Regions from separate parts of the Streptomyces sp. NBC_00464 genome, predicted to be linked through region 2. Evidence: riboswitches for the same ligand, from Rfam matches in the RefSeq annotation. Region 2 holds a riboswitch; the other holds the start of a gene.
What was found. A riboswitch is a leader RNA that binds a small molecule or an ion and turns the genes downstream of it on or off. The one in region 2 is predicted to bind ZMP and ZTP.
Positions count from the first base shown of each region.

Region 1: it holds a riboswitch for ZMP and ZTP, as region 2 does, so the genes downstream of both, glyA (serine hydroxymethyltransferase) here and OG912_RS05725 (phosphoribosylaminoimidazolecarboxamide formyltransferase) in region 2, are expected to answer to the same signal.

Region 1 covers NZ_CP107899.1:1,970,238-1,976,587, forward strand. Annotated here, with positions in the region: gene glyA (serine hydroxymethyltransferase) at 1-954, opposite strand, end outside; ZMP/ZTP riboswitch at 999-1,126, opposite strand; gene OG912_RS08420 (hypothetical protein) at 1,325-1,528, opposite strand; gene OG912_RS08425 (tetratricopeptide repeat protein) at 1,509-3,005, shown strand; gene OG912_RS08430 (S53 family peptidase) at 3,261-5,171, shown strand; gene ku (non-homologous end joining protein Ku) at 5,238-6,350, opposite strand, start outside.
Region 2 covers NZ_CP107899.1:1,335,083-1,341,432, forward strand. Annotated here, with positions in the region: gene OG912_RS05720 (sensor histidine kinase KdpD) at 1-1,116, opposite strand, end outside; gene OG912_RS05725 (phosphoribosylaminoimidazolecarboxamide formyltransferase) at 1,331-2,482, opposite strand; ZMP/ZTP riboswitch at 2,514-2,597, opposite strand; gene OG912_RS05730 (ABC transporter ATP-binding protein) at 2,635-3,369, opposite strand; gene OG912_RS05735 (potassium-transporting ATPase subunit C) at 3,478-4,155, opposite strand; gene kdpB (potassium-transporting ATPase subunit KdpB) at 4,162-6,258, opposite strand; gene kdpA (potassium-transporting ATPase subunit KdpA) at 6,285-6,350, opposite strand, start outside.

The DNA.
Region 1 (6,350 bases), 640 kb from region 2:
CGTGCCTCCCGAGACGAGGTCAAAGCCGCGGGCCGCCAGTTCCTCGCCCAGGGTGCGGGCGTTGGTCACCACGTCGTGGGCGTAGGTGCGGAAGTCCGGTGCGGCGGCCTCACGCAGGGCCACGCCGATGGCCGCCGTGGTCTGGTTGTGCGGGCCGCCCTGGAGGCCGGGGAAGACAGCGCGGTCGAGGGCGCGGGCGTGTTCGGCACGGCTCAGGAGCATCGCGCCGCGCGGGCCGCGCAGGGTCTTGTGGGTGGTGGTGGAGACGACGTCCACGTGCGGGGCGGGCGAGGGGTGCGCGCCGCCGGCGATCAGGCCCGCGATGTGGGCGATGTCCGCGACCAGGACCGCGCCCACCTCGCGGGCGATCTCGGCGAAGCCGGCAAAGTCGATCTCCCGGGGGACGGCGGTGCCGCCGCAGAAGATCAGCTTGGGGCGTTCGGCGAGGGCCAGGTCGCGGACCTCGTCCAGGTCGACACGGCCCGTGTCGCGCCGCACCCCGTACTGGACGCCGTTGAACCAGGTGCCGGTGGCCGAGACGCCCCAGCCGTGGGTGAGATGGCCGCCCATGGGGAGCGACATGCCGAGCACGGTGTCGCCGGGCTTGAGGAAGGCCAGGTAGACGGCGAGGTTGGCCGGGGAGCCGGAGTAGGGCTGGACGTTGGCGTGGTCCATGCCGAAGAGCGCCTTGGCCCGTTCGACGGTGAGCGTCTCGACCTGGTCGATGATCTGCTGGCCCTCGTAGTACCGCTTGCCGGGGTAGCCCTCGGAGTACTTGTTCTGGAGGACCGTGCCCGACGCTTCGAGGACGGCTGCGGAGACGTAGTTCTCGCTGGGGATCAGGCGGAGGGTGTCGGCCTGGAGCTGTTCCTCGGCGGCCACCAGCGCGGCAAGCTCCGGATCGGCTGCCGCCAGCGCGGGGTGGCGGGGGTGCGAGGGTACGGATGCGGTCACTGTCACGGGATCCTCCCGGGTCGGCCGCGTTGCTGCGGCGTGGACCCGGATGCCCAGGCGGACGGCTCTCCGGCGATGACGAACCCGGGCAGGCCCGGGATGCACCGCTCCCTCGTGGTCGATTCCACTGAGCATCCCCCGGAGGGGATGCGCGCCAGTCGCGGTGTCTCGCACCCTACCGGGCGGGGCGTTCCGGGGCTGGGCATCCGGGCGCCCGAAGGAGCGCGAAGGGGCGCAAGGGGCGTGCGGAGTGTCCAGTTCCGCCCTGGTTCACACCCCTTCGGATGTGAGTGGACAGTGAAGAACGTGGGCAGATTCATCGGGACGGAGTCGGGGCTCAACGGTGGGGGGACCGTATGGAGTCGGGGGATCAGCAGCGCGCGGAGTCCGGGACGTGGGCGGTGCCGCCTCGGCCGGCACGGGCACCGCTGTCGGCGGGACAGTCGCCGCCACCGGGGCAGGTGCCGCCCGGGTGGGTGCCCCCGGACCGGCCGTCCGGGCCGCCGCCCGCGGAGCCGCCGGGGCCGGTGCCGCCCGGTGCGGTGGTGCGTGCGGTGGCCGTCGCCCTGCTCAATCTCACCGGTCTCGGGCTCGGGTATGTCCTGGTGCGCCGGTGGTTCCGCGCCTTCCTGTGCTGGGTGGCGACGGGCTGGCTGCTGCTCGCGGCCCTGCCCGCCGATCCCGACGGCATGTCCGGGGGCCTGGTCACCGGGTATCTGCTCGCGCTGGCCGTCGCCGCGGGCGACGGTGCGTGGACGGCGCGGCGCGCGGCGGTGGGCGGGTCCTGGCGGCCGGTGGTCGCGGCCGGAGCGGGGCTCGTCATGCTGGCGGTTCCTGCCGGCGGTGCGGTGTACTACGGCTCCGCGCAGGACGAGGCGGTCGAGCAGATGCTGCTCGACCGGCTGGACGAGGGCAACCGCACGGTCGAGGCGGCGTCGGCCAAACCCTTCGGGGCGGCTCAGCAGGACTACCGTTCGGCGCTCGCCGTCTACCGCGAACTCGGTGAGGACCATGCCGGATCGCGGGCCGGAAAGCTCGTACCGGCGCGGCTGGACGCGTACTACCGGGCCATAGCAGCGCCGTACCGACAGAAGAAGCACTGCGAGGCCATTGAGCCGCTGACCTATCTGCGTTCGGTGCCCGACTCGATCGATCCCGGGCTGCTGGGCGATCTGGCCCGGTATCCCGACGAGCCGCTGGCCATTTCCCTGTACGCGTGCGGGGTCTCGCAGTTGCGGGACGGCTCGGCGGGAGCGAGCGGCGGGGCGCTCGGCGAGCTGCTGCGTACGTTCCCGGGGTCCCCGCAGGCCGGGCAGGTCGGGCCCGCCGTCTCGAAGGAGATCGCGGCGCGGACGGGCGCGGTGCGCGGCGACGACCCCTGCGCGGCGACGGAGCAGCTGCGCCAACTGCGGGCGACGACGGCCTCGTTGCCCGGCAAGGACATCGCGGCGCTGACCAAGGACGCCGACGGGGGAATCAGGGACGGCGTCTACGCCTGCGGGCTGGACGAGTTCAAGGACAAGGAGTTCGGTGAGGCGCGCAGGACGCTGACCGGTTTCGCCGACACCTACCGGAAGGACAAGCGCCGGGGACGGGCCCAGGACATCGCGATCGCCGCGGAGATAGCCGACACCCGGCCGGAGGCCGGGAAGCGGCTGCCGCCCGGGAGTGCGCCGGGCAGTGCGCGGATGGAGCTCGTCATCTCCAACGACGCCCCGGACGGGGTCGAGATTCTTTACACGGGGCCGGTCACGGGCCGGGTGGCCATCAAGGGCTGCGGGAGCTGCACGTCGTACTCCTGGTCGACGGGGGCTCTCAGAGCGTGCAAGAGCACGGGGAAGAGCTATCCGCACGTGACACTGCGGTTGCCCGCGGGCGAGTACCACTTCCTCTACAAGCACCGCGAGGGCTCCGCCGGCTCCGGGGCCGATGCCACCAGCTACGCGGACGGTTCGAAGATCGAGCCCGGCTACCGGTACACCGGGTGCACGTATGTGACCTCCTCGACGTCCTTCGGCAGCGGGCTGATAGACCCGGCAGCCGCGGGCTGACCTGTCGTCGGTCATCCGGATCGGTCAGGAGTGACCGGACAACGTGCCCGATACCCGCCGATTCGGCGCGAACCGGCGGTGGTCCAGGCCACCTTGGCTGATTCTTGGTGAATGCATGCCCCATACATGAGGCGTTCCTCGCCAGAGTGGCGCATTACATGCGCACATCATTCGGCACATGCGCCACACGCGAGACCCACATCGCAGGGGGTTACTTTGAGAATCAGCCGCGCCCGACGACGCGCCGGGCTGAGCATGGCGGCGACACTGCCACTGCTCGCCGGTGCGCTCGCTCTCGGGATACCCAACGCCAGCGCGGATTCCGCGCCGAGCGGCCGGGACGCGCTGCAGGGCACCAAACCGGCCTGGGCCACCGCCACGGCCGACCGGGGAGCAACGGCCGACAGCGGAAAGGTCGCCGTCCGGGTCCACCTCGCCGGGCGGGACGCGAAGGGGCTGGCCGCCTACGCGGCAGCCGTCTCCGACCCGCAGTCGCCGTCGTACGGGAAGTACCTGAGCGCCACGCAGGCGCAGGCGCGGTTCGGGGCCACCCAGGACCAGATCGACCGGGTGAGCCGGTGGCTGGAGTCCAGCGGGCTGACCGTCACCGGCGCCAACCAGCACTACGTCTCGGCCACCGGTGAAGTAGCCCGGACCGAGAAGGCGTTCAGCACCCAGCTGCACAACTACCGCAAGGGCAGCCGGACCTATCGCGCCCCTGCCTCCACCGCCTCCGTGCCCGCCGCGCTCAGCGATGTCGTACTCGCCGTCTCGGGCCTGGACAACGCACCGCACAGGTCGAGCCACGACGAGGTGCTGCCGCCGCCGGACGCGGTGTTCCGCAACTCCGGCCCGTTCTCCTCCTACTTCGGGTCGAAGACCGCCTCCACCCTGCCGAGCGCGTACGGGGCCAAGGTGCCCTACGCGGTCAAGGGGTACACCGGCAAGCAGCTGCGCGCCGCGTACGGGGCCGGGAGTTACACCGGCAAGGGAGTGACCGTCGCGATCACCGACGCGTACGCCTCCCCCACCATCGCGCAGGACGCCGCCGAGTACGCGAAGCGCAACGGTGACGCGCCCTACCGGCACGGCCAGCTCAGCCAGGTGCTGCCGGACGACTACACGAAGACCGAGGAGTGCGGGGCCTCCGGCTGGTACGGCGAGGAGACCCTCGACGTCGAGGCCGTGCACGCGGTCGCGCCGGATGCCGGCATCGTCTACGTGGGCGGCGCGTCCTGCTACGACAACGACCTGCTGGACTCGCTGAACAAGGTCGTCGACTCCCGGCTCGCGGACATCGTCTCCAACTCGTGGGGCGACGTCGAGGCCAACCAGACCCCTGACCTGGCGCTCGCCTACGACCAGGTGTTCAAGATGGGCGCGGTCGAGGGCATCGGCTTCTACTTCTCCTCCGGCGACAACGGCGACAACGTCGCGTCCACCGGCACCAAGCAGATCGACGTGCCCGCCAACTCCGCCTGGGTGACCTCGGTCGGCGGTACGTCCCTGGCCGTCGGCAAGGGCGACACGTACAAGTGGGAGACCGGCTGGGGCACGACGAACGCTCCCCTGTCGGCGGACGGCAAGAGCTGGACCGGCTTCCCCGGCGCCTACACCTCGGGCGCGGGCGGCGGCACCAGCTCCACCGTGAAGCAGCCGTTCTACCAGCGCGGCACCGTGCCGGACTCGCTGGCGAAGGCGAACGGGAAGACCCGGATGCGCACGGCCCCGGACATCGCGGCCGTCGCGGACCCGAACACCGGTTTCCTGGTGGGCCAGACCCAGACGCTGCCGGACGGATCGCTGGGGTACGACGAGTACCGCATCGGTGGTACGTCGCTTGCGGCGCCGGTCATCGCCGGTGTCCAGGCCCTGGCGCAGCAGGCGCAGCGCGGGCGTCCGATCGGTTTCGCCAACCCGGCGATCTACGCCCGCTCCCACACGAAGGCGTACCACGACGTGACGGACCACCCGCTGGGTGCCGGCCATGATCTCGCGGTCGCCCGGGTGGACTTCGTCAACGGTGTCGACGCGGCGGACGGCCTGCGGACCTCGGTGCGCAGCCTGGGCAAGGACGCCTCGCTGTCGGCGGTGCGGGGCTACGACGACGTGACGGGTGTCGGTACGCCGGCCTCCGGCTATGTGAGCTCGTACCGCAGGCGCTGAGCCTTGCGGTACGTGACGGGGCGAGCCGGCCGTCACGGGGCACAGTGCCCCGTGACGGCCGGCTCGTTACGCAGAGGCCCGTTTGCGCGAGGCGGTCTTGGTCCCGCTCTGCTTCTTGGCCGCCGTCTTCTTGGACGCACCGGTCTTCGACGCCGCCTTCTTCGCGCCGGACCGGCCGCTGGACGCGGTCTTCTTCGCCGCCGGCTTGCTCGTACTCGCCGTGGACTTCTTCGCCCCCGAGGGCTTGGGCGAGGAGGAAGCCGTCTTCCGGGCCCCGCCGGATCCGGCGCGCGACACCGACTTGCCCGTGGGGGTCTTACGGGTGGTGGAGCCGGACGGCTTGCGGTCGGCGATCGAGGTGACCTTCGCGACCTGCGCCTCTTCCTCGCCTTCCTCGCCTTCCTCGTCCGCCTCGCCCGCCTCGCCCTCCCCGCGGGCCTCCTTCGCCGCCCGGACGCTGTTCTCCAGGGCCGCGAGGAGGTCGATGACCTTCCCGCCGGATTCACCGGCCGCGGCCGGCTCCAGGGTCTCGCCGGAGGCCTTGGCCGCGATGAGCTCCTCGACCGCCTCGCGGTAGTCGTCGTGCAGCGATTCCATGTCGACCTCGCCGAGCGTGTCCATCAGGGCGTCCGCAAGGTCGAGTTCGGCGTCCCGGACCGACACGTCACTCTCCGGGGCGACCCCTTCGGGAGCCCGGATCTCGTCCGGCCAGAGCAGGCCGTGCATCGCGATCACGTCGTCGACCACCCGCAGCATGCCAAGGCGCTCCCGGCCGCGCAGCGCGTACTTGGCGAGGGCGACCTTCTGGCTGCGCTTCAGCGCCTCGCGCAGCAGGGTGTAGGGCTTGGCCGCCGGCACGCCGTTCGCGGAGAGGTAGTACGCCGCGTCCATCTGGAGCGGGTCGATGGAGTCGGCCGGCACGAAGGCGACGATCTCGATCGTCTTGGCTGTGGGCAGCGGCAGCGCGCCGAGGTCCTCGTCGGTGATCGGGATCAGCGAGCCGTCCGCGTCCTCGTACGCCTTGCCGATGTCGGCGGCGGTCAGCTCCTCGCCGTCCAGTTCGCACACCTTGCGGTAGCGGATGCGGCCGCCGTCGGTGACGTGGACCTGCCGGAAGGAGATCGCGTGGTTCTCGGTGGCGTTGACCAGCTTGATCGGGATGCTGACCAGCCCGAAGGA
Region 2 (6,350 bases):
GGCGCCGCGGGCGATGGGGAGTCCGCGGCCCTTGGCGACCTCGTCGTGGGTGACGATGTGGACGTCGAGGTCGGTGCCGGACTCTCGGGCGACGGTGGCGCCGACGCCGGGTCCGTAGATGTACTGCCAGGCCTTGCGGCGGCTGGAGCCGAGGACGATCTGGGTGGCGTTGACGCCCCGGGCGAATTCGAGGAGTGCGGAGGGTATGTCGTCGCCGATGACGTGGTGGAAGGTGCCGCCGAGGTCCTCGACGAGGGTGCGCTGGACGGTCAGCTCCTTGGGCGAGGCCGACGTCAGTCCGTCGCTGCGGGCGATGTAGACGGCGAGGATCTCGCTGCCGGAGCCCTTCGCCGCCATGCGGGAGGCGCGGCGGATGAGGGTGCGGCCCTCGGGACCGCCGGTGAGTCCGACGACGATGCGTTCGCGGGCCTGCCAGGTGGTGCGGATGTTGTGCTCGCCCCGGTACTGCTGGAGGTATTCGTCGACCCGGTCGGCGACCCAGAGCAGGGCCAGCTCGCGCAGGGCGGTGAGGTTGCCGGGGCGGAAGTAGTTGGAGAGCGAGGCGTCGATCCGGTCCGGCTTGTAGATGTTGCCGTGGGCCATCCGCCGGCGCAGCGCCTGGGGCGACATGTCGACAAGTTCGAGCTGGTCGGCGCGGCGGACGACTTCGTCGGGCACCGTCTCGCGCTGGCGTACGCCCGTTATGGACTCGACGACGTCACCGAGGGACTCCAGATGCTGGATGTTGACCGTGGAGACCACGTCGATGCCGGCCTGGAGGATCTCTTCGACGTCCTGCCAGCGCTTGGCGTTGCGGGAGCCCGGCACATTGGTGTGGGCGAGTTCGTCCACCAGGGCGACGGCCGGGGCCCGCTCCAGGACTGCGTCGACGTCCATCTCGGTGAAGACGGCGGAGCGGTACTCGATCTCGCGGCGCCGGATCTGTTCGAGGCCGTGCAGCATGACCTCGGTGCGGGGGCGGTCGTGGTGCTCGACGAAGCCGACGACGCAGTCGGTGCCCCGCTCCACACGGCGGTGCGCCTCGGAGAGCATCGCGTACGTCTTGCCGACGCCGGGTGCCGCACCGAGGTAGATCCGAAGTTTGCCGCGCGCCATGGCCCCATTGTCTTCCTGAAACCGGCTCTTCTCACGGAAACCGGTGGCGGCCGATGCGGCAGCCACTGTCGAAACTACCCCGTGAATTTCCGGCATATCGGGCGGGGGGTGCGGGTGCGCTCCGTATTGACGTAACTCTGATGCCTCCGCCGGAGGAGCCCGCCCCGCCCCGGCCGGAGGCGCTTCGGCCGGGCCGGGGCGGGCGGGGCCGCCGTCAGTGGTGGAAGAGCCGCAGGCCGGTGCGGGCCAGGGCGATCCCGTGGGCGCGGCAGGCGGCCTCGACCTCGTCGGACCGGATCGAACCGCCCGGCTCCGCGATGCACGTCACCCCGTGGCGGCGGGCGTGGTCGACGTTGTCCCGGAAAGGCAGCGAGCCGTCCGACACGAAGGAGACCCCTGTCAGCCGGCCGAGCCATTCGGTGCGCAGCGCCGCGTCCAGCTCGGGCGGCTCGCTGCCGAGTGCGTCCCGGCAGCGGTCCCGCTCGTCGGCGGTCAGGTCTCCCTCGACGAGCCGGATCTGCCAGTTGATCCGCTCCTGGCGGCGGATGCCCGTACGGAAGGCGAGATCACGCACCAGCGGATGCCTGCGGAGCCACCAGGTGTCCGTCTTGGCTCCGGCCAGCCGGGTGCAGTCCACCCGGGACTGCTGACCCGCGCCGATCCCGAGGGCCATGCCGTCCTTGAGGTAGCACACCGCGTTGGACTGGGTGCGGCGCAGCACCACGAGCCCGAGCAGCAGGTCCCGGCGGGAGGCGGCCGGCACCTCGCCGGTCACGACGTCCGCGATCACTTCGTCCGACACGGGTACGGGGTCGCGCTCCTGGGACAGCCGGAGGCCGAAGACCTCGCGGGACTCGGCGGCCGGGGCGGTGAAGTCCGGGTCGGCCTCCATGACGAGGAAGGTGCCGTTCTTCTTCCGGCTCAGCGCGTCGGCCACTCCCGGCGCGTATCCGGGCGCGACGATCCCGTCGCAGACGACCCGGCCGAGCAGCTCGGCCAGTTCGGCGTCGACCTCGTGCGAGACCGCGGCGAAGTCCCCGTACGAGGACTTGGGGTCACCGTCCCTGGCCCGCAGGTAGGCGCTGGTCAGCGGTCCGACCGTGGCGGGATCGACGCCGTGGAGGCGGGCGACGGCCTCGTCCACCGGGCCGGCCAGTGCCGCCCCGGCGGGCGAGACGTGCTTGAACGAGGTCGCGGCCGGCATGCCGAGCACGGCGGCCGCCTCACGGACGAGCTGCCAGGCGTTCAGGGCGTCCAGCCAGTTGATGTAGGACGGGACGCCGCCCAGCACCTTCAGCGGCGGGCGTCCCGGATGTACGGGAGCGGCTTCGGCGGCGGTCTGCTGGGGGTTCATTCCATAGCGCATGCGCACAGGTCACTCCTGGTCGGACGGACCGACGGAGCGCCCAGGCGGTCGGCGGCTCCTCCGTGGAGGGTCGCTCCCCGGTGGTGATCCACCTTCGCCAGTCACGACGGAATGATCCTAGGGAACGGGGAGCGGCGCCGCCAACTCCCCTGTCAGTGCTCGATGATGTGCCCGTCGCTGAGCTCCAGCACCCGGTCGGCGAGGCCGAGCAGCTGGGCGTCGTGGGTGGCGACGAGCGCGGTGACGCCCTCGCTGTGGACGACGGCGCGCAGCAGTTCCATCACCGCGAGGCCGGTCTCCGCGTCGAGCTGCCCGGTGGGCTCGTCGGCGATCAGCAGGGCGGGCCGGTTGGCGAGCGCGCGGGCGATCGCCACGCGCTGCTGCTGGCCGCCGGAGAGCTCGCCGGGGCGCTGAGCGGCGTGGTCGGCGAGGCCGACCAGGGAGAGGAGCAGCGAGACCCGCTCCTCGCGCTCACGCGGATCGGCCTTGCGCAGCCGCATGGGTACGCCGACGTTCTCCGCCGCGGTCAGGATCGGGATCAGGCCGAACGACTGGAAGATGAAGCCGATCCGGTCGCGGCGCAGCTCCAGCAGCCCGTTCTCGCCGAGCGAGGAGAGGTCCGTGCCGTCCACGGTGATCCGGCCGCTGTCGGGGGTGTCGAGGCCGCCGACCAGGTTGAGGAGGGTCGTCTTGCCGGAGCCGGAACGCCCCTTGAGCGCGACGAGCTCACCGCGCGGCACCTCGAAGGACACGCCACGCAGCGCGTGCACGGCGCCGGCCCCGGAGCCGTAGGAGCGGTGCAGGTCCTCGATCCGGACCATCGGCCGCTCGGCGACGGTCGTGCCGCCCTCCCCGCCGACGTCCGTGGCGGCAGTGCTCTCGGTCATGTCGCTCCCCGTGTGTCGGTCCTGTCGGCCGCCAGTATGTGCATGCGGCACGGGGTCGGGCAATGCCCGGGTCCGGCCGTAGTGGCCGGACCCGGGCATTCGGGGTGTTCAGCGCGTTCCGGCCTCGTCGGTGAGGTGTCTCAGCGCGATGTTGAGCTGGAGGACGTTGACCCGGGGTTCGCCGACGAAGCCGAGGATGCGGCCGTCGGTGTGCTGGTCGACGAGCTTCTGGACCTGGGCGGCGTCGAGGTGGTTGCGTGCGGCGACGCGGTTGACCTGGAGGTCGGCGTAGGCCGGGGAGATGTCGGGGTCGAGTCCGGAGCCGGAGGAGGTGACGGCGTCTGCCGGTACCTGGGAAGGGCTGACGGGGTGGCCGGGGACGGAGTTGTCCTTGACGACGTCGGCCTTGGCGGCGGTGACCCAGTCGATGAGTTCCTTGTTGTCACCGGAGCGGTTGGTCGCGCCGGAGAGGATCAGCGAGTACTGGGTGTTGACGCTGTTGGTGCCGAGGCCGTTGGAGGGGCGGGGCTGGAACCACTTGAGGTCGGGGGCCGGGGTCTCCTGGCCCTCCTTGAGGGGCAGGTCGTAGCGCTGGCCGATGAGTTCGGAGCCGACGACCTTGCCGTTGGCGCTGATCTCGGAGCCGTTGGCGCGGCCGGGCATGAGGCCCTGGGCGACGCCGGTGACGGCGAGCGGGTAGATGACGCCGCAGACCAGGGTGAGGACGAGCAGGGCGCGCAGTCCGGCCCAGAGCAGTCGGGCGGAGTTTCCTACGGAGGTGTGCATGGCAGGTCAGCCGATTCCGGGGATGAGGGAGATGATCAGGTCGATGATCTTGATGCCGATGAACGGGGCGATCAGGCCGCCGAGTCCGTAGACGCCCAGATTGCGCCGGAGCATCGAGTCGGCGCCGCTGGGGCGGTAGCGGACGCCCTTGAGGGCGAGCGGGACCAGCGCGACGATGATCAGCGCGTTGAAGATCACGGCGGACAGGATCGCGGACCGGGGCGAGGACAGGTCCATGATGTTGAGCTTGTCCAGGCCCGGGTAGACCACGGCGAACATCGCGGGAATGATCGCGAAGTACTTCGCGACGTCGTTGGCGATGGAGAACGTCGTGAGTGCGCCTCGGGTGATCAGGAGCTGTTTGCCGATCTCGACGATCTCGATCAGCTTGGTCGGGTTGGAGTCCAGGTCCACCATGTTCCCGGCCTCCTTGGCGGCCGAGGTTCCGGTGTTCATGGCCACGCCGACATCGGCCTGGGCGAGCGCCGGGGCGTCGTTGGTGCCGTCGCCCGTCATCGCGACGAGTTTGCCGCCGGCCTGCTCCCGCTTGATGAGGGCCATCTTGTCCTCGGGGGTGGCCTCGGCGAGGAAGTCGTCGACACCCGCCTCCTCGGCGATGGCCTTCGCGGTCAGCGGGTTGTCGCCGGTGATCATGACCGTACGGATGCCCATCCGGCGCAGCTCGTCGAACCGCTCGCGCATGCCCTCCTTGACCACGTCCTTGAGGTGGATGACACCCAGGACCCGGGCCCCGTCCGTGTCCTCGCGGGCCACCAGCAGCGGGGTGCCGCCGGCCTCGGCGATGCGGTCGGTGAGCGCCTGCGCATCGGCGGAGACGCTGCCGCCCCGTTCCTTCACCCAGGCGACGACCGATCCGCTCGCGCCCTTGCGGACCTTGCGTCCGTCGACGTCCACACCCGACATCCGGGTCTGGGCGGTGAAGGCCACCCACTCGGCGTGGGCGAGTTCGCCCTGGTGGCGCTCGCGCAGGCCGTACTTCTCCTTGGCGAGAATCACCACGGACCGGCCCTCGGGCGTCTCGTCGGCCAGCGAGGAGAGCTGGGCGGCGTCCGCCAGTTCGGCCTCCGTCACACCTGCGACGGGGAGGAACTCGGCGGCCTGGCGGTTGCCGAGGGTGATGGTGCCGGTCTTGTCGAGCAGCAGCGTCGACACGTCGCCCGCCGCCTCGACGGCACGCCCGGACATGGCGAGCACATTGCGCTGCACGAGCCGGTCCATGCCGGCGATGCCGATCGCGGAGAGCAGCGCGCCGATGGTGGTCGGGATCAGGCAGACCAGCAGCGCGGCCAGCACGATCATGGACTGCTCGCTGCCGGCGTAGATCGCGAAGGGCTGGAGGGTGACGACGGCGAGCAGGAAGACGACGGTGAGGGACGCCAGGAGGATGTTCAGGGCGATCTCGTTGGGCGTCTTCTGCCGGGCGGCACCCTCGACCAGGGCGATCATCCGGTCGATGAAGGTCTCGCCGGGCTTGGTGGTGATCTTGATGACGATGCGGTCGGAGAGCACCTTCGTACCGCCGGTGACGGCGCTGCGGTCGCCGCCGGACTCCCGGATGACCGGGGCCGATTCGCCGGTGATCGCGGACTCGTCGACGCTCGCGACGCCCTCGACGACATCTCCGTCGCCCGGAATGATGTCGCCGGCCTCGCAGACGACGAGATCACCGATGCGCAGTTCGGTCCCGGGGATCCGTTCCTCGTCCGCGCCGGTGATCCGGCGGGCGACGGTGTCGGTCTTGGCCCGGCGCAGGGTGTCGGCCTGGGCCTTGCCACGGCCCTCGGCGACCGCCTCCGCCAGGTTGGCGAAGACCGTCGTCAGCCACAGCCAGACGGCGATCGCCCAGCCGAACCAGTCGGTCGGATCCAGCGCGGCAAGCACGGTGGTGAGCACCGAACCGACCAGCACCACGAACATCACCGGCGACTTGACCATGATCCGGGGGTCGAGCTTGCGTATCGCGTCGGGGAAGGAGGCGATCAGCATCCGGGGGTCGAACAGCCCGGCGCCGACGCGCCCTTCGGGAGCGGCCCCGGCCTGGGTGTCCTGGTGCGGTGGGCGGGCCGGCGTGACTGTGGACATCGCGTCCTCTTGCTTCGTACGGATGGTCATGACGCCAGCCCCTCGGCCAGCGGCCCCAGGGCGAGGGCCGGGAAGTAGGTCAGACCGGCGAT